Regions from separate parts of the Rhizobium sp. BK512 genome, predicted to be linked through region 3. Evidence: riboswitches for the same ligand, from Rfam matches in the RefSeq annotation. Region 3 holds a riboswitch; each other region holds the start of a gene.
The links. A riboswitch is a leader RNA that binds a small molecule or an ion and turns the genes downstream of it on or off. The one in region 3 is predicted to bind cobalamin.

Region 1: it holds a riboswitch for cobalamin, as region 3 does, so the genes downstream of both, bluB (5,6-dimethylbenzimidazole synthase) here and cobU (bifunctional adenosylcobinamide kinase/adenosylcobinamide-phosphate guanylyltransferase) in region 3, are expected to answer to the same signal.
Region 2: it holds a riboswitch for cobalamin, as region 3 does, so the genes downstream of both, nrdH (glutaredoxin-like protein NrdH) here and cobU (bifunctional adenosylcobinamide kinase/adenosylcobinamide-phosphate guanylyltransferase) in region 3, are expected to answer to the same signal.

The regions. Positions count from the first base shown of each region.
Region 1 covers NZ_JACIAS010000002.1:465,973-475,594, forward strand. Annotated here, with positions in the region: gene FHX06_RS08255 (TolB family protein) at 1-243, shown strand, start outside; gene FHX06_RS08260 (hypothetical protein) at 345-746, shown strand; gene FHX06_RS08265 (3-deoxy-7-phosphoheptulonate synthase) at 854-1,921, opposite strand; gene FHX06_RS08270 (MFS transporter) at 2,163-3,587, opposite strand; cobalamin riboswitch at 3,741-3,933, shown strand; gene bluB (5,6-dimethylbenzimidazole synthase) at 3,975-4,676, shown strand; gene FHX06_RS08280 (MFS transporter) at 4,694-6,238, opposite strand; gene FHX06_RS08285 (LysR family transcriptional regulator) at 6,379-7,227, shown strand; gene FHX06_RS08290 (DUF2865 domain-containing protein) at 7,259-8,341, opposite strand; gene FHX06_RS08295 (ribonuclease H) at 8,540-9,073, shown strand; gene FHX06_RS08300 (NADP-dependent malic enzyme) at 9,113-9,622, opposite strand, start outside.
Region 2 covers NZ_JACIAS010000010.1:293,871-303,492, forward strand. Annotated here, with positions in the region: gene FHX06_RS30485 (ABC transporter substrate-binding protein) at 1-1,084, opposite strand, end outside; gene FHX06_RS30490 (LacI family transcriptional regulator) at 1,396-2,448, shown strand; gene FHX06_RS30495 (adenylate/guanylate cyclase domain-containing protein) at 2,445-3,692, opposite strand; gene nrdF (class 1b ribonucleoside-diphosphate reductase subunit beta) at 3,786-4,760, opposite strand; gene nrdE (class 1b ribonucleoside-diphosphate reductase subunit alpha) at 4,777-6,945, opposite strand; gene nrdI (class Ib ribonucleoside-diphosphate reductase assembly flavoprotein NrdI) at 6,924-7,325, opposite strand; gene nrdH (glutaredoxin-like protein NrdH) at 7,339-7,560, opposite strand; cobalamin riboswitch at 7,823-8,050, opposite strand; gene metE (5-methyltetrahydropteroyltriglutamate--homocysteine S-methyltransferase) at 8,227-9,622, opposite strand, start outside.
Region 3 covers NZ_JACIAS010000001.1:381,181-390,802, forward strand. Annotated here, with positions in the region: gene cobN (cobaltochelatase subunit CobN) at 1-3,319, opposite strand, end outside; gene cobW (cobalamin biosynthesis protein CobW) at 3,323-4,375, opposite strand; gene cobU (bifunctional adenosylcobinamide kinase/adenosylcobinamide-phosphate guanylyltransferase) at 4,380-4,889, opposite strand; cobalamin riboswitch at 5,111-5,502, opposite strand; gene FHX06_RS02030 (chloride channel protein) at 5,710-7,500, shown strand; gene FHX06_RS02035 (adenylate/guanylate cyclase domain-containing protein) at 7,486-8,745, opposite strand; gene FHX06_RS02040 (DUF1330 domain-containing protein) at 8,824-9,120, opposite strand; gene FHX06_RS02045 (MarR family winged helix-turn-helix transcriptional regulator) at 9,228-9,622, shown strand, end outside.

The DNA of each region.
Region 1 (9,622 bases), on a different contig from region 3:
TACGGCAACTGGTTCGCTCATCCATCGCCCAACAATGACAAGGTGCTGATCCTCTCCTACGACCCCGACGTTTTCGATCATCCGCGCGATCTGAATGTGCGCCTCAGGATGATGGACATGGACGGCGGCAATCTGACGGAGCTGTTCGAGCTTTTCGGCGGGCAGGGCACGATCAACGTGCCGAACTGGTCGCCTGATGGCGAGGAATTCGCTTTCGTACGGTATTTTCCGGCGAGATCTTGAGAGGGCGCACCGCCATTTGATGATGGCGGTGGCGCCTCAAGTCTCACGCGACCCTTCTGAGATAGGCATTACCCGTTCATGAGAGGGATCGTTACACAATTATGCGCAAGGTATTGCTCGCGGCATTCGCCTGCCTGATCTGCTGCCGTGCTTTACTGTTTGTTATGTTTCCGGTCGAGTATCTGCGATGGTTCGGAAAATACCAGGAGTCTCAAACTCTGAACCAGATGGCGCTCCCCATCGCCAAATTCTACATTCAGCATGATATTAAATATGCTTGTGGCAACGAGACTTACTTCAGAAATTACAACGCCATGAACTTCTTCGATGATCTGCCGCTTTCGCCTGAAGAGGAAGTCACGCTCCAGTCACAGGACAAGATTGCGCGCCTGTTTTTAAGTGACGTCGTTGACGACGAGAGTGAATATTTCGACTCTATCCGCGCGGTGGCCGATTATAATTTGCTTGTCGCCTCTAAGTGCTTGCACAGGCGTATTTCGTGAAAGCCTCACTGGCGATCGGGCGCCTCACCGGTTAAGGAGAGGCGGCGCAATATCGGCATTATGTGAATGGGCGGCGGGTGTCTGCCTGCCGCGCTTGATGCTGCCTATCAAGCCGCAACAGCGGCCTTGCGGCGATCGCGGACGGCCTTGGCGAGATCCTCGAGCACGTCGACCGACATATCCCAGCCGATGCAGCCGTCGGTGATCGACTGGCCATAGACGAGCGGCTTGCCGGGGACGAGATCCTGGCGGCCGGCGACGAGGTTGCTCTCGATCATCATGCCCTTGATGTGATCGTTGCCGGCGACGATCTGGCCGGCGACGTCGTGGACGACCTTCGGCTGGTTCATCGGATCCTTGCCGCTGTTGGCGTGGCTGGCGTCGATCAGCATGCGCGGGTCGACACCGAGCTTGGTTGCCTCGGCGATAACGGCCTGCACGTCGGCTGCCTCATAGTTCGGGCGCTTGCCGCCACGCAGAATGATGTGGCAGTCCTCGTTGCCGCGGGTGGAGGCGATCGCTGCCTGTCCATCCTTGGTGACCGCCGGGAAATGATGCGGCTGGGAAGCCGCCATGATCGCGTCGAGCGCGACACGCGCGCTGCCGTCCGTGCCGTTCTTGAAGCCGATCGGGCAGGAGAGACCCGAGGCGAGCTGACGGTGGATCTGGCTTTCGGTCGTGCGCGCGCCGATGGCGCCGTAGCTGACGAGATCGGCGATGTACTGCGGCGTGATCGTATCGAGGAATTCGCAGCCGGCCGGCAGGCCCATGGCGTTGATGTCGAGCAGCAGGCGGCGGGCGAGGCGCAGGCCTTCCTCAATGCGGTAGCTGCCGTCGAGATGCGGGTCGTTCATCAAACCCTTCCAGCCGACGGTGGTGCGGGGCTTTTCGAAATAGACGCGCATGACGATTTCGAGATCGCCGGAGAGGCGTCGTCGCTGCTCGACGAGACGGGACGCGTATTCGCGGGCGGCTGCCGGATCATGGATCGAGCAGGGACCGATGATGACCAGCTGGCGGTCGTCCTTGCCCGTCAGGATATTGTGGATCGTGTCGCGCGTGCCGGTCACGGTCTCGGTCACCGCTCGGTCACGCGGGATTTCCTTGATAATATCGGCAGGCTTGGTCAGCGGGGTGATCTCGACGATGCGCAGATCATCAATAGTGTCAGTCACGGTATGCTCTCCTGTTTGGTCATACCGTGGCGGAACAAAAAAGCCGCCAGGTTGACTAGCGGCTGTTCGGGTGTGTCGTCGCGTTAGTTTCGGTTACGCACAGACCCGCATCCGCTGGAAGCAGCGGTACGAATAAAATCGCGATGCGTAAACGGACGAAATCGACATGCCGCCTATGTAGACATGCGAATTGGAATTGTCACGTGGATTCTGTGAGGAAAAATGACAGGCCTGTGAAGTTTTATCGGCTTTCGGCCATTGCCTCTCTCTGGGCATCTTCCGGCGCAGCCGCTTCGGCATGTCCATGCTTGCCGCGGCGTGTCGTCATGTCATCGCCTGCATTGGCGGGCAGGCGCAGGAAAGTGATGCAGGCGAGTGAGGAAATCCCTGCCACGATGAAGAAGGCGATATGGAAATCGGTGACCGTAAGTTGGCCGCCGTGGAAGCTGGCGGACACTTCCAGGATCGTCCCTGCGACTGCAACACCCATGGCCATGGAGATGCGCTGCGCCACGGCATTGATGGCCGTCGCCTGACTGCTGTCGGCCTCGTCGACATCCCCGAAGGCCATGGCGTTGACACCCGAGAAGGCCATGGAGCGCAGCAGTCCGCCGACGAGAAGAGAGCCCATGATGAGATAGATCGGCGTTTGAGCAGTGAAGAGGCCGTTCACACCGAGGAAGATTGCGGCAAGGAAGGTAGTGAGCGCGATGACGTTGCGGAAGCCGAAGGCGTTATAGGTGCGGGTTGCGGCGAATTTCGAACCCATGGAGCCGAGTGCGCTGACGAAGGTGACAGAGCCAGACTGCAGCGGTGTCAGGCCGAAACCGAGCTGCAGCATCAACGGCATGAGGAAGGGCAGCGCGCCGAGCCCCATGCGGAAATTCGAGGCGCCGAGGATCGCCGCCCGAAACATCGGGTAGCGGAACATTTTCGGATCAAGCAACGGATGCGGCGTGCGCCTGGCATGGACGAAATACAGGATGCCGGAGAGGACGCCGACCGCGACTGTGACATAGCCGTAGATGACGGGAACGGCGGGCAGGCTGATGACGGATATGCCGAAGACGAAGCCGGCAAAGCCGATCCCGGACAGGAAGAAACCCGGAAAATCCATCGGCTTCGGGCTGCGCGGCTCAATTGCCGGCAGGAAGCGGGTGACCAGCGCAATGCCGATAATGCCGATCGGCACATTGATCCAGAAGATCCAGTGCCAGCTGAGATAGGTCGTCAGGAAGCCGCCGATCGGCGGGCCCATGATCGGGCCGATAAGAGCGGGTATGGTGAGCCACGCCATGGCATTCACCAGCTGGTGACGTGGCGTGCCGCGCACCAGAAGCAGCCGTCCGACCGGCGTCATCATCGAGCCGCCGGCGCCCTGGATGAGCCGGGAAATGACGAAGGCTGCGATGGAATTGGAAAAGGCGCAGGCGATCGAACCGGCCATGAAAACGGAGATTGCCAGACGGAAAATGTTGCGCGCGCCGAAGCGATCCGACATCCAGCCGCTGATCGGAATGAAGATCGCAAGCGCCACAAGGTAGCTGGTTACCGCAAGCTTCAGCGCGATCGGCGAAGTGCCGATATCGGCCGCTATAGCCGGCAGGCTGGTGGCGATCACGGTCGAATCCATCTGTTCCATGAACAGGGCGACCGCAAGGATCATCGGCGTTAAGCGGGACACGGGCAACCGGGATGCAAGGAGAAGGGATTCGACGCCAATGGCGCCGCTCGGATCAGGGTCTCGTTCTAGGCCAGCATTTTCAACCTGTCCACGAAATGAATGTCGCATGTGGCTTGCGGCCATGCCCTTTCCGCGCCATAGATCGCCCTGTCAGGTGCCCGCTGTCACCAGCGGGAGAATCGGGAATCCGGTGGAAGACCGGAACGTGCCCAACGCTGTAAGGCTGACGCTCGCCGTTCAAACTACGCCACTGGCCTTGCGGCCGGGAAGGCAGCGGCGAAGCGAAGGACGCCGAGTCAGAAGACCGGCCTGGCAAGATAGACCCAACCCGCGCGGACGGCGGGCGGTTGCGTTGTTGGGGATTTGACGATGCGACCCATTGATGATGCCGTTTGTCCGGCATCCAGCTTTTCTGCGGCCGAACGCGAGGCCGTCTATCACGCGATCATGACGCGGCGCGACGTGCGCAGCCAGTTCCTGCCCGATCCCTTGCCGGACGATCTGGTGACGCGGCTTTTGACGGCGGCGCACCACGCGCCTTCGGTCGGTTTCATGCAGCCGTGGAATTTCATTCTGGTGAAAAGCGCCGAGGTGAGGGCGCGCGTGCGCGATGCGTTCCTCGGGGCGAATGAGGAAGCGGCCCGCATGTTCAACGGCGAGCGGCAGGAAAAGTATCGTTCACTGAAGCTCGAAGGCATTGTCCAGGCGCCGCTCGGCATCTGCGTGACCTGCGATCCCACCCGCAGCGGCAGCGTCGTGCTGGGACGCACGCATAATCCGCGCATGGACAGCTATTCCACCGTCTGCGCCATCCAGAACCTGTGGCTCGCGGCCCGTGCCGAAGGCGTCGGCATCGGCTGGGTCAGCATCTTTCGCGAGGGCGACCTCAAGGAGATACTTGGCATTCCCGATCATATCGAAGTGGTCGCCTGGCTCTGCGCCGGCTTCGTCGACCGGCTCTACGAGGAGCCGGAACTGGCGGTCAAAGGCTGGCGGCAGCGGGTGGCGCTGGAAGAGCTGGTTTTCCATGACGGCTGGGGGCAGGTGGAAGGCGAGGCAGCGCCGGTTTGAGCCGGCGCGGGTGTGCTTCACTCGGCCGGCTGGGTGCTGCAATCCTTGGGGCAGGCCGGTGTTCTCCAATGGCCAAAGGTGAGGAAGCTCGCAGCAGCGAGAATCCAGACGCCGATCGCTCCATAGAGCATGACACCGCCGAAGCCTGCGACCAGCGCATCATGCACCGTCTCGGCGGGAATATCAGGCAGGGCGGCGATGCTGCCGGCGGAGATCCGTTCGGCAAGCAGGCGCAGATCGCCTGCGTCCATCGAGTTCGGCAAGGCGCTCTTCAGATGGGAGAGCACACCACTGAACAGGATGAAGCCCATGACTGCGATGTTGATCGCGAGCGAGATCATCCGGGCGCTCATGTCGATGCCGGAGGCCATGCCGGCGCGGTCGCTGGATACCGCACCGGTTGTCGTGTTGGTGACCGGGGTATTGGTGAAGCCAAGCCCGATGCCGGCAAGCAGCGCGCCGGGCAGCATCGTCAGCCAGCTTGGCGCGGCGGCGGCGCTGCCTGACTTCATCAGCAGGAAGCCGAGCCCGATGGTGAAAAGGCCGCCGGGAATGATGATACCCGGCCGGTAGCGCAGCATAAGCTGCTCGGCAAGCGGCGGCACGACCAGCGTCGGCAGCGTATAGGCCAGCAAGGCGATGCCGGCGGCCACACTGCCGTAACCGAGGCCGGCTTCATACCAGATCGGCAAATAGATCATGAAAGGCCAGAAGCTGATATTCATGGCGGCCGAACCGACAATGGCGCCCGAGAAGGTGCGGATGCGGAACACCGAGGCATCGAACATCGGTCGCGGGTTCAGCTTTTCGGCAACGACGAAGGCGACGAGGCTTGCGGCACCAAGTCCGATAATGCCAAGCGCAGCCGGGCTCGCAAAACCGAGAGCAGGCCCCTGGGTGATGAAGAAGGCAAGGCAGAAGACCGCCAGCGAAAGGGTAGCGATGCCGGCGATATCGAGCCGTCCGGCTGCAGGATCACGCGATTCCTGAATTCCCGTCAGCGCGAGAGCGATTGTCACAGCCGCCAGCACGGCATGGATGAGGAATACCCATTGCCATCCGGCCACCGCCACGATGCCGACGCCGACGATCGGGCCGAAGCCCAGGCCGATGCCGAAAATGATGCCCCACCAGCCGAAGGCGATACTACGGGCGCGGCCCTCTTGGAATTGATGGGAGAGCACGGCTACCTGGCAGATCAGCATGAAGCCGCCGCTCATTCCCTGCAGAAAACGAGCAACGATCAGCAGCGAAACATCCTGCGCGAGGCCGGCAATCAGCGAGGTGAGGCCGAAGACGGCAATGCCGATCAGGAAGACGCGCTTGCGGCCGTAGCGGTCGGCCAGTGTGCCTGCGGCCATCAGCACCGTCGTAACGGCGATCGTATAGGCGTTCATGATCCATTGCAGGGCACTGAAATCGGCGTGAAGCACTTTTTCCAAAGTGGGCAGGATTGCCGGCACGCTCGATATTTCGAGGCCGAACATCAGCGAGGAGAGACAGGCAGCCAGCAGGGCAATGATGCCCCGCGCACGAGGGGATGAATGGGAATCAGGGGGCATGTTTTGGCCTTTCGACGTTGAGGCGCACAACGTGACATCCGCTGTGGTCCATTTGCGTCAGCATAGGCGGGACTTGATCATTACAGAATTGGATGATTACATATTTCAGACACAACAAATTCGAATGATTGGTTTCAACCATGCTCGATGTCGATTCCGTTCAGGCCTTCGTGGCGATCGCCGACAACAAGAGTTTCACCCGCGCCGCCAACGAACTCGGCAGCACGCAAGGAGCGATCAGCGTCAAACTGAAGCGGCTGGAGGAGCGGCTCGGCCACCGGCTGATCGAACGCACACCCCGGCTGGTGCGGCTTTCGGCGCAGGGGGCAGTGTTTCTACAGGCCGCACGGGAATTCCTCGAAGCCCATGACAGGGCCGTTGCGGCACTCTCTTCGTCGCGCCGCCATTTCACGATCGGCATTGCCGCGCATGTGGCCGGGCCGGAGGTTCCGACACTGCTTGCGCGCCTCAACGCCCATGATCCGGGTCTGACGATCGAGGTGCGGATCGATAATTCCTGCACCCTGCTTGCAGCTTTCGATCGCGGCGAACTGGATGCGGCGATCATCCGCAGGGACGAAGACCGGCGCGACGGCGAGGTTCTGGGGCCTGAGCATTTCGGCTGGTTCGCCACGCCACAATTCGAGTATCGCCGCGGCGAGCCGTTGCGTCTTGCAGCACTATCGCCGACCTGCGGAGTGAGGGCTGTCTGCACCCGCGCGCTTGATGCGGCGGGCATTCCCTGGACCGAAGTCTTCCTCGGCGGCGGCTCTTCGGCTGTGACCGCGGCCGTTTCGGCCGGGCTTGCCGTCTCGACCTTCTCCTATCGCCTGGCCCCCGTCGGCACTGTCGAAGTCAGCGAGCGTTTCGGCCTGCCGCCATTGCCGTCTTCGGAGATCGTGCTGCATTCGACGCTGACGGACGCCAAATCGCGCGCGGCACTACGCACGCTGGCAGCCGCCTTCAGAGAGCATCGCGTGTCCAGCTGATAGCGCGGTTTCTATTGCACCGAGATCGTGATTATTGCTGCTGTTGGGGCTGCGGGCCCGATGCCGCGGGATTGGCGAGATCGATCTTGCCCTGATCGCCGGCGAGGAATTGCGGGCCGACCTGGCGCACCTTGTTGCTGGCGGGATCATAGGGACGATCCGGTACCTGGACCTGCGGGGCAGGCGGGGCGCTTGCCGCTTTCGGAGCTTCGGTGTGGACCGTGGTGATGGAGCTTTTCGGCTCAGGCGCCGGAGCAGAGGCCGTCTGGCTCTTGCGCATTTCCTCGTAATAGGCGCTGAGATTGCACGAGCAGGCGGATTTTTCGCCAGGCGCGCGGGTCTTGTAGGCGAAGGCGTTCTTCATCGCGCCATAGGGCGCGCCTGTTGCCGTCGAGATCATGTTCGAGGCTTCGGTGCTGGAAATATCCCGGTAATAGAGTTCCGTCTCCACACCGGGGCACATTTTCGAGCACGTCGCGGCATCGCGGCCGAAATCGACCGAAGTGGCATTGTTGCTGATCGGGAAGAAGCCGCCATCACAGGTGCGCACGCAGATGGTGCTGACGGGCGAAAGCATTTCGGCCCGCGGCAGGCCGTAACGCTCACCGCCGCCGAGTGGAATGAAGGTATCGCCGCGCATTGCCTGCTCCTCGATGGAAGGAGCGGGTGCATAGGCGTCACCTTGCGCGGATTCTGTAAAGCTGTCGCTGTTGCAGCCATTGTCTTCGAGGGCCGCCATCAGGCCTTCGCGGGCCGGATCGGCGCCGGACTGGCGCAGTTCGCTTCGGCGGTCCTGCAGATAGCGGATATTGTCGACCATCTTTGCTTGCGCCTGCTCGAGTTCCTCGCAGAATCCCGCATTCTCACCGCCGAGGACGACCATGCTGCCGGAGGTGCAGCCATACCGGCGCAGATCGCCGCGCACCTTGCGCAGTTCCAGATTCTGTTCGGCAAGCGCGCCTGCATATTGGCGCATCTCGGGGCCATTATTGCCGAAGGTTTGCGGCAGATCGGCCAGGCGTCCACGCAGATCTTCACAGATCGCGTTGGTCTCAGCTGCTGCCGGAACCGCGAATGCCAGAAAGAAAACAAGATACAGGTTTCGGCGCTTCACGACGTCGTCCCGGAATGAGAAAAGCATCTATCGGTGAATTGCGGCTTCAATCCACCGCGCTTTGTCTTAACGTATTTCCCTTAATAAGCTCGCAGTAATTCCTAGCGCATTTTTGCAATCTTATCCAGCAAGCCTAATGCTTGCATACCTTCGCTCCTGCAATCACGCGAGGAGCCCGTTGATCTCTAGACAGCTGATATGACAGGCATTTCCGACGAAACTCACCTCACCGAAGCGACAGCAGGAATACCGGAAACCGGACACGGCCTACACCTCTTCGTGGACGGTTGTTTTGAGCCTCGCTCGGGGCACGGCGGATGGGCCTTCATCGCCTATCGCGACGGGGTGGAAATAGGCACCGGTTCCGGCGGCGTGGAGAATGGCGCCAACAACACGATGGAACTGACCGCGTTGCTTGAGGCGGCAATCTGGATCGGCCGCACGGTACCCGGCGCAGCCGCGATCATCTGGTCCGATTCCGTCTACACCGTCGAAGGCTGCAACAGCTGGCGCCCCATCTGGAGGAACAATGGCTGGAAGAAAAGCAATCCGAACGGCAGGGCCAGAAACAGAGCGATATCGGATGCCAAACTCTGGAAAGCGCTCGACATCGAGCTATCCCGGAATCCACTAATAACAATTGCCTGGTGCAAGGGTCATTCCGGCATTGAAGGCAACGAACGCGCGGATGAACTGTCGGATCAGGGACGCCGTTCGATACGGCGTGCCTGATGTCAGCGGTCGTCATTTCGCAGACGGCCGCAGCGCAAGTTACGCCGGCTGCGATGCCTCGACGACAGCAAGCGCTGCCATATTGACCACACCGCGAGAGGTGACCGACGGCGCCAGGATATGGGCCGGCATCGCCGTACCGAGCAGGATCGGGCCAACATGCAGGCCGTCGGTCATCGATTTCACGACGCCGAGGGTGATATTGGCCGCATCGAGGTTCGGGAAGACCAGCAGGTTGGCTTCGCCATGCAGCGTAGTATGCGGCATGACGCGGCGGCGCAGCTCCTCGGAGATCGCGCTTTCGCCATGCATTTCGCCGTCGACTTCGAGATCCGGTGCCGCCTCGCGAACCAGCTGCAGGGCGTTGCGCATCTTGCTTGCGCTTTCAGACTCGCGCGAGCCGAAGTTCGAATGCGAGACGAGGGCAGCACGCGGCGTGATGCCGAAGCGCTTGATTTCCTCGGCAGCCAGAACCGCCGCCTCGGCGATTTCCTCAGCCGTCGGGTTGAAGGTCACATAGGTGTCTGTGAAGAAGGTCGCGCCGCGCTG
Region 2 (9,622 bases), on a different contig from region 3:
GGTCGGCAATACCCTTCTTGCCGCAAGCGTCGAAATCCGTATCCGGAACGTCGGTACGGGCCGGAACCGAACCCTTGACGACGTTGAAAGCGGACTGGAAGCTCTTCGACAGCGTTGCCGTGGCGAGCGCTACCTGAGCGGCCTTGCGGTCGTCAGGAACGTTGAACATGCCGAACATGTCGGAGTTGTAGATCACGCTGCCGTCGGTGCCCGGGAAGCGGTAGCACAGGAAGTCGGCATCAGGGGTCTTCTTGGCGGCAACGAATTCACCCTTCGCCCAGTCACCCATGACCTGCACCAGAGCGTCGCCCTTGATGACCATCGCGGTTGCCAGGTTCCAGTCGCGGCCCGAGAAGTTCGGGTCGACATACTGGATGATCTTGGCAAGGTTATCGAACGACTTCTTCATCGTGTCGGACTTCAGCGAAGCCTCGTCGAGGTCGTTGAAAGCCTTCTTGTAGAATTCCGGACCGCCGGTCGACAGCACGATGGAGTCGAACATCGTGGCTTCCTGCCAGTTCTGACCGCCAAGTGCGAGCGGAATGACACCGGCTGCCTTCGCCTTGTCGAGCAGGGCGATCAGGTCGTCGAAGGTCTTCGGCTGCGTGCCGCCGATCTTGTCCATGACGGACTTGTTGATCCACAGCCAGTTGACGGAGTGAACGTTGACAGGTGCTGCGACCCACTTGCCGTCATAGACAGAGAACTTCTGCAGTGCCGCCGGAACGGACTTGTCCCAGCCTTCCTTCTTCGCCGTCTCGGTCAGGTCGCCCATGACGCCAGCCTGGGCGTAGTCAAGCACCGTATAGCCGAGCATCTGCGATGCCGTCGGATAGGTGCCGGCCGCGACCATCGCCTTCAGCGCGGTCATGGCTGCGTCACCGCCACCGCCGGCAACCGGGACGTCCTTCCAGGCGTAACCTTCCTTGGAAAGGTCGCCCTTAAGCACGTTGAGCGCCGCGGCTTCACCGCCGGACGTCCACCAGTGCAACATCTGAACTTCCTTGACATCGGCCGCATGGGCGCTGCCGAAACCAGCCATCATCACGACAGCAAGAGCTGCCGAGCTCAAAAACTTGCGCATGAATATCCTCCCGTTCGTAAGTGGGCGGCGAGACCCTCCTCAGCCACCCCGATGTCTTCCGCCCGTAATGACGATCAAACACCGCACCGCGCCTCCCAGCGCGATTGACAATTTAAAACGTTATAAACGCAGCGACGTCAAGCCCTTCCTCGACTCCCGAGAAAAATATGATTAACTCGCAGCGCCATTGTTTTTATTATATTTTTTTCCAATGCCTAACAAATTGTAAAAATTTAAATCGTTTGCATTGATCGATTGCATGCCGGTTTCATCGTGTTATGGTAGCCGCGATCCAGCACGGAATGTCCTCAGTGACCGAATCGTCCCAACTGCAACGCGGTGAAAATCCAGATGGCGCGCAAAAGCGCGGCAAGCCGACCTTGCGTACCATCGCTACATTGACCGGTCTCGCGGTAACGACAGTTTCGCGCGCACTAAGCGACGCTCCGCAAATATCGGTCGAGACCCGCGAACGCGTTCATCGCATTGCCCGCGAGATCGGTTACCTGCCGGACCGGGCTGCCCAACGCCTGAAGACGGGCCGCACAAACGTCATCAGCATCCTTCTCGATCCGCATCAGGAGGTCGTCGGCTTCGGCACCGCCATCATGTACGGCATCGCCAAGGTGTTGAAAGAGACATCCTATCACCTCGTCGTCGCCCCGAATTTCCTGTCGACGACGGATCTCGAAGCGGCGGAATATATCGTCCGCAACAATTTCGCCGATGGCCTGATCTTCACACGGACGGAACCCTTCGATGCGAGGGTGCGCATGCTGCAGGAGGTTGGCTTCCCATTCGTGTCTCACGGGCGCACGGAGTTTTCGACACCGCATGCCTATGTCGATTACGACAATTATGCTTTCGCCTACGAAGCCACCCGGCGCCTGATCGCCAAGGGCAGGAAGAAGGTTACAGTCGTCATGCCGCCGAAGCGGCTGACTTTCAGCCAGCATATCCTTCATGGCTTCATGACCGCTGTGCGCGAGGCTGGCGTGGCCTACGAGATACCGGAAGCCGTTACGCTCGATTCGCCGGCCAATGAAATTAGAGATTTCTTCCGCGCGCGCGCCACCGCACCCGATGTTCCCGATGGTTTTGTCTGTCCGGGTGAAGTTTCTGCGCTGGCGCTCGTCAGCGCCATGGGTGATGCGGGCAGTATTCTGGCCGAGGACTATGACATCGTCGCCAAGGAGACGTCGCATCTCCTCACGCATCTGCAGCCGAAGATCGAGACCATATACGAGGATCTGGTCGAGGCAGGCGAACATCTCGGCCAGATGCTTCTTCAGCGCATTGGCAATCCGGCAGCAGAGAGCCAGAGCCTGCTCCTGCCGCCGCAGATCAATTTTCCGGTAGCCTAAGCTGCGTCACGACCCGCTGTCGGCTTTTCGCGGAAACCGAAGACTTCGACCGGCTCCCCAAGCCCGCGCAGAGGAAAAGTGCCGAGATTGTCCATCTCTTCCGTGCAGGTCGCCATCTCAACAAAAGCGCGAGACAACAGGACCGGCCGCCTGACTTCCTTGGTCAAGGTTTCAAGCCGCGAAGCGACGTTGACTGCCGGGCCGATGACCGTGAAATCCAGCCGCCGGCGCGAACCGATATTACCATACATAACGTCGCCGACGTGGACGCCGACACCATAGCGCAGTGGATCACGTCCCAGGCGCTGATGTTGCTCATTCACTTTCGCCATCGCCTCCTGCCCTTCACGGATCGCCGTCAGCAGGTCTTCGCAGGCAGAAGGCTTCGACAGCGGGAAGATGGCGAGCAGTCCATCGCCCATGAACTTCAGGATTTCGCCGCCGTGCCGCTCGATCGGATCGGACATGGCATCGAAATAGTCATTGAGCAACTGGATGACGTCGTCGCGCGGCCAGAGATCGGAGATCGCAGTGAAATCGCGCAGGTCGCAGATCATGATCGCCGCACCTACGGTCGTTCCGCTGCCGCGGGTGATGACGCCGGAGAGAATCTGTTCGCTCGCATGCGGCCCGACATAGGTCTGCAGCAGCGTGCGCGCCATGATGTTCTTGAGCCTGATCTCGCTGACGAGAGTGAGAGCCGGCAGCAGGTCGCGCAGGAAATCCACGTGTTCGCCGGTAAAACCGCCGGGCCTATTGGTGGAGAACGTAACGACGTGACGCTTGTCGAACGTATGATCGATCGGCCAGGCGATATATTCGGAATAGCCGTCGTCGCGTAGTTCCTGGTAGAAGGGATAATCGTCGCCCTCCCACAAATCCTCCAGGTTCTTCCGCACCTCGTTGGCGCCGTTATGAATCTCGTTGACCGGGCTGTTGAGGAATTGCGGCGTGGTTTCCACCCCGTAGGCAAAGGTGTTGATCTTCGCCTCTTCCATGCCTTCCACCCACAGGATGCGGGCGCCGATCCATTGCGGATGGTTGGTGCGGAAATGCAGGCTGGAGCGGTTCACCGGTACGCCAGCCGCCAACAGCCGCTTGCACATCTCCACCAGGATATTGTCGATGAAACGTTCACCGCGGGTCTCGTTGATCAGCCAATCGAGAATTCGACGCCTGCGGATTGGCCAGACACCTTCGGCAGCTTCGCTTGCCGGATCAGTCGCTTCGAAAGAGGGCCTCATGAAAAACTCCCGCTACGCCACATTCAACGAACACATCGGGCTGAATGTGGGCGATAGCGGGCCGAATGATAAGAGGCTTCGTAAAGATAAACCTCAGAAATCCCAGTCTTCGTCCTCGGTCGCCACCGCCTTGCCGATGACATAGGAGGAGCCGGAACCCGAGAAGAAGTCGTGGTTCTCGTCGGCATTCGGCGAAAGCGCAGACAGGATTGCCGGATTGACCTTGCAGGCTTCGGCCGGAAACAGCGCTTCGTACCCGAGGTTCATCAACGCCTTGTTGGCGTTGTAATGCAGGAACTTCTTGACGTCCTCCGTCAGCCCAACGCCATCATAGAGCGCTTCCGTATATCTAGCCTCGTTGTCGTAGAGTTCGAGGAGCAGATCGAAGGCGAAGTCCTTGATCTCCTGCCGGCGCTCTTCTGAGAGTTTTTCCAGTCCGCGCTGAAACTTGTAGCCGATATAATAGCCATGCACGGCCTCGTCTCTGATAATGAGGCGGATCATGTCGGCGGTGTTGGTGAGCTTGGCGCGGCTTGACCAGTACATCGGCAGATAGAAACCGGAATAGAAGAGGAAGCTCTCGAGGAAGACACTTGCGACCTTCTTCTTCAAGGGATCGCCGGACGCATAGTGCTCCATGATCAGCGCCGACTTCTTCTGCAGGAACTCATTCTCTTCCGACCACCGATAGGCATCGTCGACGTCGGGCGTGAGGCAGAGCGTGGAGAAGATCGAGGAATAGGAGCGTGCATGCACCGCTTCCATGAAGGAGATGTTGGAAAGCACTGCTTCCTCATGCGGGGTGACCGCATCCGCCATCAGCTTCACGGAGCCGACACCATTCTGGATCGTGTCGAGCAACGTCAGCCCGGTGAAGACGCGGATCGTCAGCTGCTGCTCGACCGGCGTCAGCGTTCCCCACGACGGAATGTCGTTCGACAGCGGCACCTTTTCCGGCAGCCAGAAATTGCCGGTCAGACGGTTCCAGACCTCGAGATCCTTGTCGTCCTCGATGCGGTTCCAGTTGATGGCGCGCACGCGGCTGACCGGCTTGACTTGCATGTTCATGGTTTTCTCCGGTCGGTTATAGCGTGCAGGAGACGCAGCCCTGCACCTCGGTGCCGGACAGCGCCATCTGGCGAAGGCGGATGTAATAGATTGTCTTGATGCCCTTCTTCCAGGCATGGATCTGGGCGCGGTTGATGTCGCGCGTCGTTGCAGTGTCGCGGAAGAACAGCGTCAGCGACAGGCCCTGGTCGACATGCTGGGTGGCAGCCGCATAAGTATCAATGATCTTTTCCGCGCCGATCTCGTACGCATCCTCGTAATAATCGAGATTGTCGTTGGTCATGAACGGCGCCGGATAATAGACGCGGCCGATCTTGCCTTCCTTGCGGATCTCGATCTTCGAGACGATCGGGTGGATCGAGGAGGTGGAGTGATTGATGTAGGAGATCGAGCCCGTCGGCGGCACCGCCTGCAGGTTCTGGTTATAGAGCCCGGAGGCCATGACGACCTTCTTCAATTCCAGCCAGTCTTCCTGCGTCGGGATATGAATGCCGGCGTCATCGAACAGCGCCTGCACCTTCTCGGTCGCCGGCTTCCACTCCTGCCCGGTATATTTGTCGAAATAGTCACCTGAGGCATATTTCGAATTCTCGAAGCCCTTGAAACTTGCGCCATGCTCGACCGCCAGGCGGTTGGATGCACGCAGAGCGTGATAGGTCACCGTGTAGAAGTAGATATTGGTGAAATCGACGCCTTCTTCCGAACCGTAATGGATGCGCTCGCGGGCAAGATAGCCATGCAGGTTCATCTGTCCCAAGCCGATCGCATGGCTGTCGTCATTGCCCTTCTCGATCGAAGGCACCGAAGAGATATGGCTCATGTCGGAAACGGCCGTCAGCGCGCGGATCGAGGTTTCGATCGTCTTGCCGAAATCGGATGAATCCATCGCCATGGCGATATTCAGCGAGCCGAGATTGCAGGAAATATCCTTGCCCATCGTCTTGTAGGAAAGGTCGTCGTTGAATTCGCTGGCCTCGCTCACCTGTAGGATTTCCGAGCAGAGGTTGCTCATGCTGATGCGGCCGGCGATCGGGTTTGCGCGGTTCACCGTGTCTTCGAACATGATGTAGGGATAGCCGCTCTCGAACTGTATTTCGGCGATCACCTGGAAGAATTCGCGGGCCTTGATCTTCTTCTTGGTGATACGGGCATCCGCCACCATCTCGCGATACTTTTCAGTCACCGATATCTCGGTGAAGGGGACGCCATAGACCCGCTCCACGTCATAGGGCGAGAAGAGGTACATATCCTCATTGTTCTTGGCGAGGTCGAAGGTGATGTCAGGCACGACGACGCCGAGCGATAGCGTCTTGATGCGGATCTTCTCATCGGCATTTTCGCGCTTGGTATCGAGGAAGCGCATGATATCGGGGTGGTGCGCATTGAGATAGACGGCACCTGCCCCCTGCCGCGCACCAAGCTGGTTGGCGTAGGAGAACGAGTCTTCGAGCAGCTTCATGACGGGGATGATGCCGGAAGACTGGTTTTCGATCTGCTTGATCGGCGCACCGGCCTCGCGGATGTTCGTCAAGGACAGCGCAACGCCTCCGCCACGCTTGGACAGCTGCAGCGCCGAATTGATGGAGCGACCGATCGATTCCATATTGTCTTCGACACGCAGCAGGAAGCAGGAGACGAGTTCGCCACGCTGCTTCTTGCCGGCATTGAGGAAGGTTGGCGTTGCCGGCTGGAAACGGCCGGAGATGATCTCTTCCATCAGATCGCGGGCAAGCTGTTCATTGCCTCTGGCGAGCGCGAGCGCCACCATGCAGATACGATCTTCATAGCGCTCCAGGTAGCGCTTTCCGTCGAAAGTCTTCAGCGTGTAGCTGGTGTAATATTTGAAGGCGCCGAGGAAGGTCGGGAACCGGAACTTCTTGGCATAGGCTTCGTCGAACAGGTCGCGGACGAAATTGAAGGAATACTGGTCGAGCACTTCCTGCTCGTAATAGCCTTCAGTTACCAGATAATCGAGCTTCTCCCGGAGATTATGGAAGAACACCGTGTTCTGGTTCACATGCTGCAGGAAATACTGCTTGGCCGCCATGCGGTCCTTGTCGAGCTGGATCTTGCCCTCATCATCATAGAGGTTCAGCATCGCGTTCAGCGCGTGATAATCCAGCGCTTCCACGGCCTTGAGCGGCTTGACGCCCGCATCCCGCGTCAGATTTGTCCCCGTGTCCAAAATCGTCCCATCCCGTCTTTGACATTGGCGACATCCTCGGCAGTCCCCAGGAGCTCGAACCGGTAGAGGTAAGGTACCTGGCATTTTTGCGAGATTACGTCGCCGGCAAGCCCGTAGGTCTCGCCGAAATTGCTGTTGCCCGCAGCAATCACGCCGCGGATGTTGGAGCGGTTTTCCGCATCATTGAGGAAACGGATTACCTGCTTGGGCACGGCCCCTTTGCCGCCGTCCCCGCAATAGGTGGGCGAGATCAGCACATAGGGTTCGCGAATGTGGATGTCTTCAGCGCCAGCGGGAATGCGCGCCGCGCGCAGTCCCAGCCTCTCGACGAAACGATGGGTATTTTCGGACCGGCTGGAATAATAGACGATCAGGCCCACCGCTTTTCTCCGGTCAGGAGAGCGCGCTGATCATGTCGGGACGGAAGCCCGCCCAGTGGTTCTCGCCGGCAACGACGACCGGAACCTGCATGTAGCCCATGCCGCGCACGCGATCGAGCGCGTCGGCATCCTCGGAGATATCGATGATCTGGTAGTCGACGCCCAAACGGTCGAGGGCGCGGTAGGTAGCGGTGCACTGTACGCAGGCAGGCTTGCTGTAAACGGTAACGCTCATCATGTTCCTCGTGATGTCAATGGATTCCAGACGCAGAACTAGGATCGGGCGCCTTGCGGCGTCCGAGGGAATGCTTGGTATTGATCTGACAAAGTTGGCGCTTTACACGCCGAACACTCTCCCCCGCACGATCTGCGCGGGCGGCGGTTTTAATGCTTTCAACATGACTTCAATCCCGAAGTGTTCAGCGGACATTCGGGGGCAGCGCAACAGGCGCGGATTTGATCCGCCTGCGTATACGCGACCTTCCGGACACCCCGCCCGTGGATACCTCGTTCAAGGCAGGTCTCCTGGCTCGCGGGTCGAAGCACCCTGCCCCCAGCCTTCCCAAAGCTTCATGCCTCAGTGACCTGAAATCGGACAGTTGCTCGCCGCTTACAGTTGCGGGGGCAGCTCCGGCTTTGTCGCGCCGTCATGGCGAGACGCACCGTATTCCCATCTTAGCCCCCGACCCTCACGAATCGAAGGAACCTTGAACACTAGATATAGTACTCGAATCCCGGTTTGCGTCAACGGATGGTTTGCGCATCGCGTTACGGCATGTTTGAAATCGCTGCATTCCTGTGAAAAACGTGGTTAATGAATGGTTAACGAAAGCAGCCTGTAGAGAAGGCCGCGTCGGAAAGAGCCGGCCCATAGCCGGCTCTCCAGGAATCGATTAGGCGCTCAGGCGCGTGTCGGCGGTGCGGCATTACGCAACTGCCGAGCGGCGGCAACCATGTTGACGAGTGCCGGGCGAACCTCTTCCCACTTGCGTGTCTTCAATCCGCAATCCGGATTGATCCATAGCTGTCCGTCCGTCAGACGCTTCCGCGCCAGCGTCAGGAGCTCCGTCATCTCGGCGACCTCGGGAACGCGGGGCGAATGGATGTCGTAGACGCCGGGGCCGATCTCGTTCGGATATTTGTAGCTGCGGAAAGCCTCCAGCAGTTCCATCTTCGATCGTGAAGTCTCGATCGAGATCACATCGGCATCCATCGCGGCGATGGCATCGATGATCTGGTTGAACTCCGAATAGCACATATGCGTATGGATCTGCGTCTCGTCGGAAACACCGGATGCGCAAAGGCGAAAACTCTCGACCGCCCAGTCGAGATAGGTCTTCCAGTCGGCCTTGCGCAATGGCAGACCCTCACGGAGAGCGGCCTCGTCGATCTGGATCATCGCAGCACCCGCCTTTTCGAGATCGATCACTTCGTCGCGGATCGCCAGAGCGATCTGCCGGCTGACATCCGCGCGAGAAAGATCATCACGCACGAAGGACCAGTTGAGGATCGTCACCGGCCCGGTCAGCATTCCCTTGACCGGCTTGTCCGTCAGCGACTGCGCGTAGCGCCACCACTCGACTGTCATCGGCTTCGGCCGAGAGACATCGCCGAAGATGATAGGCGGGCGGACATAGCGTGAACCGTAGCTCTGCACCCAGGCATGTTGCGTAAAGGCGAAACCGGAAAGCTGCTCACCGAAATACTGCACCATGTCGTTGCGCTCGAATTCCCCGTGGACGAGCACGTCGAGACCGATTTCCTCCTGCCAACGGATCGCCGCTTCGGTCTCCTTTTTCAGGAACGCATCGTAGTCCGCCTCGCTGATCGTACCCTTTGCGAAGGCCGAGCGGGACTTGCGCACATTGGATGTCTGCGGGAAGGAGCCGATCGTCGTTGTCGGGAAGAGCGGCAGGCAAAGCTTGCGCTCCTGCAGGCTGGTCCGCTCGGCAAAACCGCTGCTCCGCGTCATCATCGTCTCATCGATTGCCGCGACCCGCTGCCTAACTTTGAGATCATGCACACGTGGAGAAGCCGCTCGAGAGGCAACGGCCTGAGAGGCTGCAGCAATTACTTGATAAGCCCCGCCGGGACTGCCGAGGGCAGAGAGTTCATCGAGTTTCTGGGTGGCGAAAGCGAGCCACGACGTCAGTTCCTCATCCAGTCCGGTTTCCAGATCCAGGTCGATCGGCACATGCAGCAGCGAGCAGGATGGCGCGATCTGCAGCCGATCCGCGCCGAAGCGCTGAACCAGTGGCTCGATCTTTTTCAGGATCGCGGCAAGGTCCGCCCTCCAG
Region 3 (9,622 bases):
CGGCTATCGGATTGTCGGCCGCATCCTCGTCGAGTGCGCCGACAGCGCGGATCGCCTTGTCGAAGAGCGCGATCTGCTCGGGAAAGGCATCGCGAAAGAAACCGGAAATGCGCAATGTCACATCCACCCGCGGCCGCCGCAGCATGGCTGGCGGAATGATCTCGTAGCCGGTGACGCGCCGCGACGCCATGTCCCAGACCGGCTTCACGCCGATCAGCGCCAGCGCCTGGGCGATATCGTCGCCGCCGGTGCGCATGTTGGACGTGCCCCAGGCCGTCAGCCCGAAGGAGACAGGCCATTCGCCGTGATCCTGAACGTAGCGGCGGATCAGCAATTCGGCCGATTTCTTGCCGAGTTCGTAGGCGGCCGGTGTGGGCACCGCGCGGCTGTCCACGGAGTAGAAATTCCGCCCGGTCGGCAACACGTCAGGCCGCCCGCGCGTCGGTGCACCGGATGGACCGGGCGGGACGAAACGACCGTCGAGGCCGCGCAGCAGACTGGTGATTTCAGCCGGACCGCAGGCGAGAATGGAAGGTTTGAGGCGAGCTTCGATTTCGTCAAGCACCCGTCTGGTTTGGGACCAGAGGGTTGAGCAAGCGAGTTCGCCGGAGACGAGCTTGGCGGCGAGCAGCTCGATGCGCTCGACGGTGTCGCCGTTTGTGCGCCAGGGGGCATCGGTGATTTCTGCTAGGATTGCCGGGCGTGAGCCGACCCAAGTGCCGGCCATGTCACAATCAAGTGGATCGAAGGAACGCTGAAGCACGCGACTCCCCTTCTCCCCAGCGGGGAGAAGGTGGCCCGTAGGGTCGGATGAGGGGGCCATAGGCTCGGCCTCGCCTTCGCTCAGCCGCTCGCTCCTCACGTCGCTTGCCCCCTCATCTGTCCTGACGGACATCTTCTCCCCGCTGGGGAGAAGGGGGAAAGTCAATACATCCCCCGCAATCGCCCGCTGCAAACTCGCATCCCCGCCCTCACCCAACCCACGCGGCACCCGCGCCAGCGCCACGGTGAGATCCGTCAGCAGCCGGCCCTCGGGCGACACGCCAAACACATGTAACCCGTCGCGGATCTGCATTTCCTTGAGATCGCACAAATAGGCATCGAGCTTCTTCAAAGCCTCGCCTTCGCTCTCACCCTTTGCAATCCCCGCGTCCCGATCCAGCCCGATATCGGCAACAAGCTCGAGGATCTGCCGCGACAGCAGCCGGATACGCCGGGGATCGACGCCCGAGGCCTCGTAATATTCATCGACCAGCGTCTCCAGATCCTTGAGCGGCCCGTAGCTTTCGGCCCGCGTCAGCGGCGGCGTCAGATGATCGATGATGACGGCGGCCGTGCGGCGCTTCGCCTGAGTGCCCTCGCCGGGATCGTTGACGATGAATGGATAGAGATGTGGCAGCGGCCCGAGAATCGCTTCGGGATAACAGACCTCCGACAGCGCCAGCGCCTTGCCCGGCAGCCATTCCAGATTGCCGTGCTTGCCCATGTGGATCACCGCATCGGCGCCGAACTCTTCGCGCAGGAAGGCATAGAAGGCGAGATAGCCGTGCGGCGGCACGAGATCGGGCGAGTGATAGCTTTCCTTCGGATCGATATTGTAGCCGCGTGCCGGCTGGATGCCGACGAGCAGCCCGCCGAAACGCGCAAAGGGGAGCGCAAAAGCACCCTCGCGCATATAGGGATCGGCCTCCGGATCGCCCCATCGCGCGTTGACTTCATCCTGAATCTGATTGGGAAGAGAGGCGAAGAAATCCTTGTATCGACTCAAGGAAAGCCGCTCGCGCACAACCTTGCCGTCGAGACCGGAATTGGTCGGCCCGGCCATCAGATGCCGCATGAGCGCATCGCCATCATCGGGAATATCGGCGAGCGGATAACCAGCCTCCGCCATCGCCCGCATCACCTCGATCGTCCCGGCGGGCGTATCGAGCCCGACGCCATTGCCGAGCCGTCCGTCCCGGTTCGGATAGTTCGCCATGACCAGCGCGACACGCCGCTCCGAAACCGGCCGCTGCCGCAACCGCGCCCAGTTGGCGGCAAGGGCTGCGACATAGGCCATGCGTCCGGCATCCGGCTCGCTGGAAACGATATTAGCCTCGACCGCGGCATCGTAGCGAGCGGCAGCCTTGAAGGAGACGGCGCGCGAAAGCACGCGGCCATCCACCTCCGGCAGCGCGACGTTCATGCCGAGATCGCGGGCCGACAAGCCTTGCGATGAGGCTGCCCAGGCCTCCCGCGACGAGGCGGAAAAGATCGCCTGCAGCACGATCGCGTCGTTGGCCTCCAGCACCGTCGGCTCGCGATCAGCACCGGGTGCGGACACGGCAAAGCCTGTCGTGTTGATGACCACGTCGGGTTGGAGATCGGCGAAGATGGCTTCGAGGATGCCCTTGGAAACCGGGTCCTTGAGGCTGTAGGCAAAGACCGGCAATGGGCGAAGACCCTGCGCCTCCAGGGTTTCGATCAGTGCCTCGACAGGGCGGGTTTCGCCGCTCTGCACGAGTGCGCGGTAGAAGGCGATGGCAACGACGGGTGCTGCCTGTCCCTTCTCCCCAGCGGGGGTCCGGAGGACGGGTCGAGACCCGTGGCTCGACCCCGGTCGGTGGCCCGAAGGGTCGGATGAGGGGGCCACTCCACAAACCTCGAAATCGTGCTCCTGTTGCTCGCTCTCTCCGTCGCTCGCCCCCCTCATCTGCCCTGCCGGGCATCTTCTCCCCGCTGGGGAGAAGACAGAACCGGTGAGCTTCCGCCACTCCTCGACCCCAACAAGCCCCCGCCCCGGCCACCAGATCCCGGCCTTCATCAGCGGCACAGCCGGCGCCGGCTTCTCCTCTCCCGAGAGCATCGCCGCCGCATAGGCCAGAAAGCCCCGTGCATTGGCATCCCCGCCCTCGATCAGATAGGCCCAGAGCGCATTCAGATCATCCAGCGCCACATTGGAAAACGGCGTCAGCCCGGCATCCGGCTTCGAATCCCCCGGCAGCACCGCAATCAGCGCACCGCTGCGCGCCGCGATCGCATGCAGCGCCTCCAGCGCATAGTGGAAATAGCTCGCCCCGCCGAGCGCCCGCACGATGATCAGCTTCGCATGCCGCGCCGTCCGCTCCACATAGGCATCGACCGACATCGGGTGCTTCAGGCTCATCAGGCTCGCAAGCCTCAGCGAATAGCCTCCTTCTCTGCCGCTATGGGCCGCGGCAATCGCCGCAAGCTCGGTATCGGCAGCGGACAGGAACAGGATATCGCCGGGCGACTGGCCGAGGTCGATCGCCTCGTCCCCGTAGCTGATCGTCCCCTGTTGAGCGAGAAGCAGATGCATTGTTTACCCTCGGACGAGCGCTTCGATCGCCTTGCGCACTGCGTCCTGATCCATCTCGTGCAGACCGATGACGACGAGACGCGTATTGCGGGCCTCACCCGGCGCCCAGGCACGGTCGAAATACTGGTCGATGCGGGCACCCACGGCCTGTAGCTGCAGGCGCATCGGCTTGCCGGAGACATCGATGAAGCCCTTCAGGCGCAGCACGTCATGCTCGGCGATGATGCCCTTCAGCTTCTCGACGAAACCTGCCGTATCCGAGACAGCGCCGAGTTCGACGACGAAACTGTCGAATTCATCGTGGTCGTGCGGCTCGCCATCCTCATGCTCCAGCTCGTGATGGGACTTGCGGTTGACGATATCGTCTTCCGTGCCGATGCCGAGGCCGAGCAGCACGCTTGCCGGCACCTCGCCGTTCTTCGCTTCGATCATGACAGGCTTGCGGGCAATGCGCGAGGCGACTTCGCTCTTCACGCGGCCAAGCCCGTCCGCGTCGATCAAATCGGTCTTGTTGAGCACGATCAGGTCGGCGCAGGTCAGCTGATCCTCGAAAAGTTCCTCGATCGGGCTTTCATGATCGAGCGATTCATCCTCGACACGGCGCGCATCGACGGCATCGTGGTCATCGGCAAAACGACCGGCAGCAACGGCCGCACTATCGACCACGGTGATGACGCCATCGACGGTGACTTCGCTGCGGATATCCGGCCAGTTGAAGGCGGCGACGAGCGGCTGCGGCAGGGCAAGGCCCGAGGTTTCGATGACGATATGGTCAGGGCGCTGGTCGCGCTCCAGAAGCTTGGTCATGGTCGGAATGAAATCGTCGGCAACGGTGCAGCAGATGCAGCCATTGGTGAGCTCGATGATGTCGTCCTCGGTGCAGTTTTCCGCACCGCAGCCCTTCAGCACGTCACCATCGACGCCGAGATCGCCGAACTCGTTGATGATCAGCGCGATCTTCTTGCCGCCGGCATTGGTGAGCAGGTTGCGGATCATCGTCGTCTTGCCGGCGCCGAGAAAGCCGGTGATGACGGTTGCGGGGATTTTCTGCTGCATGGAACTAACCCTTCATTTTCAGCGGCAGACCCGCTGCGATAAAATAAACATCCTCGGCCGAAGCCGCGATCATCTGGTGCAGCCGGCCTGCATGGTCGCGAAATTCCCGCGCCATGCGGTTCTCGGGCACGATGCCGAGGCCGACTTCATTGGAAACGATGACGAGCCGCGCCTTAGCATGAGGCAGAAAGCCAGCAAGGGCGGCAGACTGGGCGGCGATATCGCGCCCCTCCATCATCAGATTGGTGAGCCACAGCGTCAGGCAATCGACGAGGATGGCCCTGCCCTCCGCGTCGATGGCGGTCAGGCGCTCGGTGAGATCGAGCGGTTCCTCATGCGTCGTCCAGGAGGGGCCGCGATCGGCCCTGTGCTGGTCGATGCGCGCCTGCATCTCGTCGTCCCAGGCGCGGCCGGTGGCGATGTAATGGCGCTCGAGACCGCTCGTGGCAATAAGATTTTCGGCGAAGCGGGATTTGCCGGAGCGAGCGCCGCCGAGGATGAAGGTGGTGGTCATGACAGCACCGTCCGTTGAGGATGGGCACGGCCTTCGCCGCACCCCTCATTCCTGTGCTTGTCACAGGAATCAGGGAAGAGAAAACGGCCTGCGCCAGAAGCTCATCACAGAGGGGCGGCGGAACACCGCGCCCATATCGCACCACCAGAGGCAGCGCTGAATAACATCCTTCAGCCAAGACAACCTCCGTGCTGGCAGCGGGCAAAGCGCCCAAATTGGGCATTATGCCCGGCACGGATAGCAGGTCTCCTGGCTCGCAGTTATCGGCCGCGACAGGGGCGACCGCTCGGTCGCCCCTTATCGTGCCAGCGGATCCGCCTCGCCTTCCCGGCTGCATCTCGTGAAAAGGCGGACGATTCGTAGAATTAGAGGCGTCCTGCCCCGGCTGATCACGATGCATTTCCAGTGGCTTTTCCGGCACTTGTCCGCCTTGCCCGCTTGCAGAATGCAAGACTGTCGGCGCCGCAATCCAAATGCCGGATGGAAGACCCTGACTGCTCTACAGTCGCGGGGTCGGCTGTGATGAAGGCGCCCGGCTTGGGTCCGCCCCGTCACATTCCCTTTTAATCCGGAAGGCGTTTGCCGATCCGGAACCATCCATTATGTGGATTCATGGTTAGGCGCGTGCAACCCCCATGTCAATTGCCGCGCAACGTCCCGCTCATGTTCATCTCGACTTACACTACCGATATTATCGTCTTTAATCAAAGGCTTACGTCACAAAAACTTTACGGCCCGGCCGGTTTTTTGCCGCAATTGCCGCTCATGCGGATGCCGGCTCCGCCCTTGACCCCTATTCTTGCCGCCTAATTTCCCCATGATGCTCTCCCGAATGCACATTCGCCGCCTCGGCCCTCTAGGCACCGCCTTCGATCCGGGGCGCCTGCGCGCGCTCATTCGCCACAGCGAAATGGGCATGGTCTTTGCCGGCGCGCTTGTCGGCATCGTATCGGGGCTTGCGGTCTCAGCCATGAGCTATGCCTCGGAAGAGATGCACAGCCTGATCTTCGGCATAGACGGCACGACGAGGCTCAGCGCCTCGCAGATCGACAGCAAGTTTCTGCTGATGTCGGCCCCGGTAGCCGGCGGCATGCTTCTCGGGCTCTTGCTCTTCATTCTCGCCAAATGGCGCAAAAAGCCGATGGTCGACCCGATCGAGGCCAATGCGCTGCATGGCGGCCGCCTGTCGCTGACGGACAGCATCCTTGTCGCGATCCAGAACCTCGTTTCCAACGGCTTCGGCGCATCCGTCGGCCTGGAAGCCGGTTATACGCAGCTTGCGGCCGGCATCGCCTCGAAATTCGGCCTGAAGCTGCAGCTGCGCCGCGCGGACCTGCGTGTGCTCGTCGGCTGCGGCGCAGCCGGCGCCATCGCCGCCGCCTTCAATGCGCCGCTGACCGGCGCCTTCTACGCCTTCGAGCTTATCATCGGCACCTACACCATTATGTCGCTGACGCCTGTCGTCGTCTCAGCGCTTGTCGCAACTCTTGTTGCGCGCCTTCTTGCTGGCAGCGATTTCATCATCGATGTCGGCAGTTTCGGCGCTGTACAGCCGGCAGACTACGTGCCGGCCATTGCGCTCGGCGCCTTCTGCGCCGGCGTAGGCATCCTCATCATGCAGGGCGTCTCCTTCGTAGAGGAATTGGCGCGCAAGAGCGCCATCGCGCTGCCCTTCCGCCCGGCGCTCGGCGGCATCGTCGTCGGCCTGCTGGCGCTGGTCTCGCCGCAGGTGCTGGCCGCCGGCCACGGCGCGCTGCATCTGAACCTCTCCCACGAGATCACGATCCCCGCGCTGATCGGTCTCTTCCTTCTGAAGTCGGTGGCATCCGCCGTCTCCATCGGCTCCGGCTTCAGGGGCGGCCTGTTCTTCGCCTCGCTTTTCATGGGCGCGCTGCTCGGCAAGCTCTTTGCCTATTCCGCCCCCTATTTCGCCGATGCGACGCTGACGCCCGTGATCTATGCCGTGGTCGGCATGAGCTCGCTCGCCGTCGCCGTCATTGGCGGGCCGCTGACCATGACCTTCCTGGCGCTGGAGATCACCGGCGACTTTCCGATCACCGCACTGGTGCTCGCAGCCGTCATCACCTCCTCGCTCGTGGTGCGCACGACCTTCGGCTACTCCTTCGCCACATGGCGCTTTCACTTGCGCGGCGAAAGCATCCGCAGCGCCCATGATGTCGGCTGGATCCGCAATCTCACCGTCGACAAGCTGATGCGTTCAGACGTGAAGACCGCAAGACTCGGAATAACGCTGGACGCATTCAGGGAGGCTTTCCCCATCGGCTCGACGCAGCGTGTCATCCTCGTCGATGAGGGCGACAAATATGCCGGCCTCGTGCTCGTGCCGGAAATCTACGCAAACCCCACCAGCGCGCAGGACGAAGCCCAGAATCTCGGTGATTTCATCCGCTATAAGAACGATTTCCTGCAGCCGCAGATGAATGCCAAACAGGCGGCCGCGATCTTCGACAAGACGGAAAGCGAAGCGCTTGCCGTCGTCAACAACCTCATCGAGCGCAAGGTGATCGGCCAGCTCAGCGAAAGCCACACGCTGCGCCGCTACAGCGAAGAACTCGACCGCCGGCGCCGCGAGGTGTCAGGCGAGATCTGAGGCCTTTGCCGCCGATTTTCGAGCCGATGCCACGATCGGATCCGCAAGCTTGAACACGTCGGCCTTCCTCGAAACGCCGCGCAACTCGAACGATCCCAGGCGTTCGCAGGCGACACCGCAGGCAGCCGCGAAGCTTTCCGACATCAGAAGCGGCTGGCCAAGTTCGCCGCAGAGTTTCTCGATCCGCGAGGCCTCGTTGACGGCCCTGCCGATCACGGTGAAGTCGAGCCTGCCGCGGGCGCCGATATTTCCGTAAAACACTTCTCCGAGATGCAGGACGACGTCCACACCGATGTCAGGTCCACCGTTGCCTGCCCGCTCCCGGTTCAGTGCCTCGTTGGCCTTCAGCATGTTCCGGGCCGAGGCGAGTGCTGCGCGGCAAGCCTTTTCGGGATCATCCCCCTCTTCGCTGCCGGTCGGAAAGATCGCCAGCACGCTGTCGCCCATGAACTTGAGGATCTCCCCGGAATTTTCCTCGACATGCCTGCCGATCAGCTCGAAATGCGCATCCAGAAACCCAGCGATTTCGCCCGGCTCATAGACGTCGGTCAATGCCGTGAAATTCCTGAGATCTGCAAGCAGGACCGCAGCACTGATGGATCCGCCCTTGCCTCTCTGAGCCTCGCCCGCAAGGATGCGTGCGCTTGTCCTGGCGCCCGTGTAGACGGCCAGAATATCGGCAGCGGTTTTCGATGCGGCCATGCGGTAGCAGGCGAGCCCCAGAGCCGGAATAAGCTCTGCGACCGTCCTCAGCTGCTCGTCGGAAAATCCACCCGATGCGTCGCTGGTCAGCGCGAGGCTGAAGCCGCGCAACGCGACCTCCTTCGGAAACTCGAAAATGCTGACCACGTGATCGGTCGCTCCGGCAAGGGCGAATTCCTTGAGCCGCGGGTACTCGAGACCCTCTCCCTTGGCTAAGCTCCAGCGCCCCGCTCTCTCACCGCGGCTCAGCAGATGAAATGTCGGCGTTTTCTCGAAGTTGCGCTCGTCCACGCCGCCGTGCTCGGAATTTTCGAGGGTCGTTACCCCGCCTCGCACGAAATTGGCGGAGATGCCGCGGTACATCGGATGAAGGGATGGCATCATGATACTGGCCCGCCAGATCGGAAACCCGTCAGCGACCAGCCGGTCGCACAGGCCTCCAACGAGGTCGCCAATATTGTCGCTCGCGATTCCCTGCTCTATAAGCCACTGAATATGATCGTTAATTTCGGAATCTCCAGATGGTTGAAACCGTTCTATGATCGGGAAATCCGGCGAATGGGCGGCAAGGCCGGACCGTGCCGGCACAAAATCCGGCAATCGTCGCGCCAGCCGGGGTTCCTAGCCATCGCGCCCGGCGACGACAACCGCCGGGCAGGCACGGAGAGAGTGATACCTGGCATCATCAATCGCCTGCTTCACCTCATCATGCCATTCACGGGCGACCGAGGCAGTGCGGAATTCGATGATGATCAGCCTGTTCATCTGCCGCTCTCCCTGAACCGGATGGACCGCGCCGCCACAGGATCGCACATTGCCTCCATGGAACGTCACGTCGGGCGATATGCATGCGAGATAATCATCGATCGTCTGATCTTCGATATCGGGATGGATTTCGAGAATGAAATAAGCGCTCATCGATCGCTGCCTCCGACAAGGACCGGGCAGCCATGCGAGAGTATCGACATGACGCCGACAGTTCCTTAGAATATCGAAACAATTATTAGTTCGGAGATCTAAACGTTTTGCCGCAAAAGTCAACCGGCCGCCTCGCGCGCTACATCCCGACGGTCCAGCTGTTTTCAGCCAGGCTCGTACTGTTCCATCAGAAGATGGCCGAGAAAGTTGGTCTGACCGGCACCGAATTCAAGTGCTTCCGGCTGTTGGAGCAGCTCGGTCCGCTGTCGATGACGGCCCTGTCGCGCGAGGTCGGGTTGAAGGTCGGAACGGTCAGCGGATTGATCGACAAGCTGGAGGCGACCGGTTTCGTCGTCAGGCAACGTGATGAGACGGACAAGCGCCGCCTTGTCCTGGTTGCCTGTCCCGAGGCCTCGGCACGCGCCAGCTCGCTATACGAGGAGCATGGCGAGGCGATGGCCGCACTGCTGGAGACCTACAGCGAAGCCGAGTTCAATCTGCT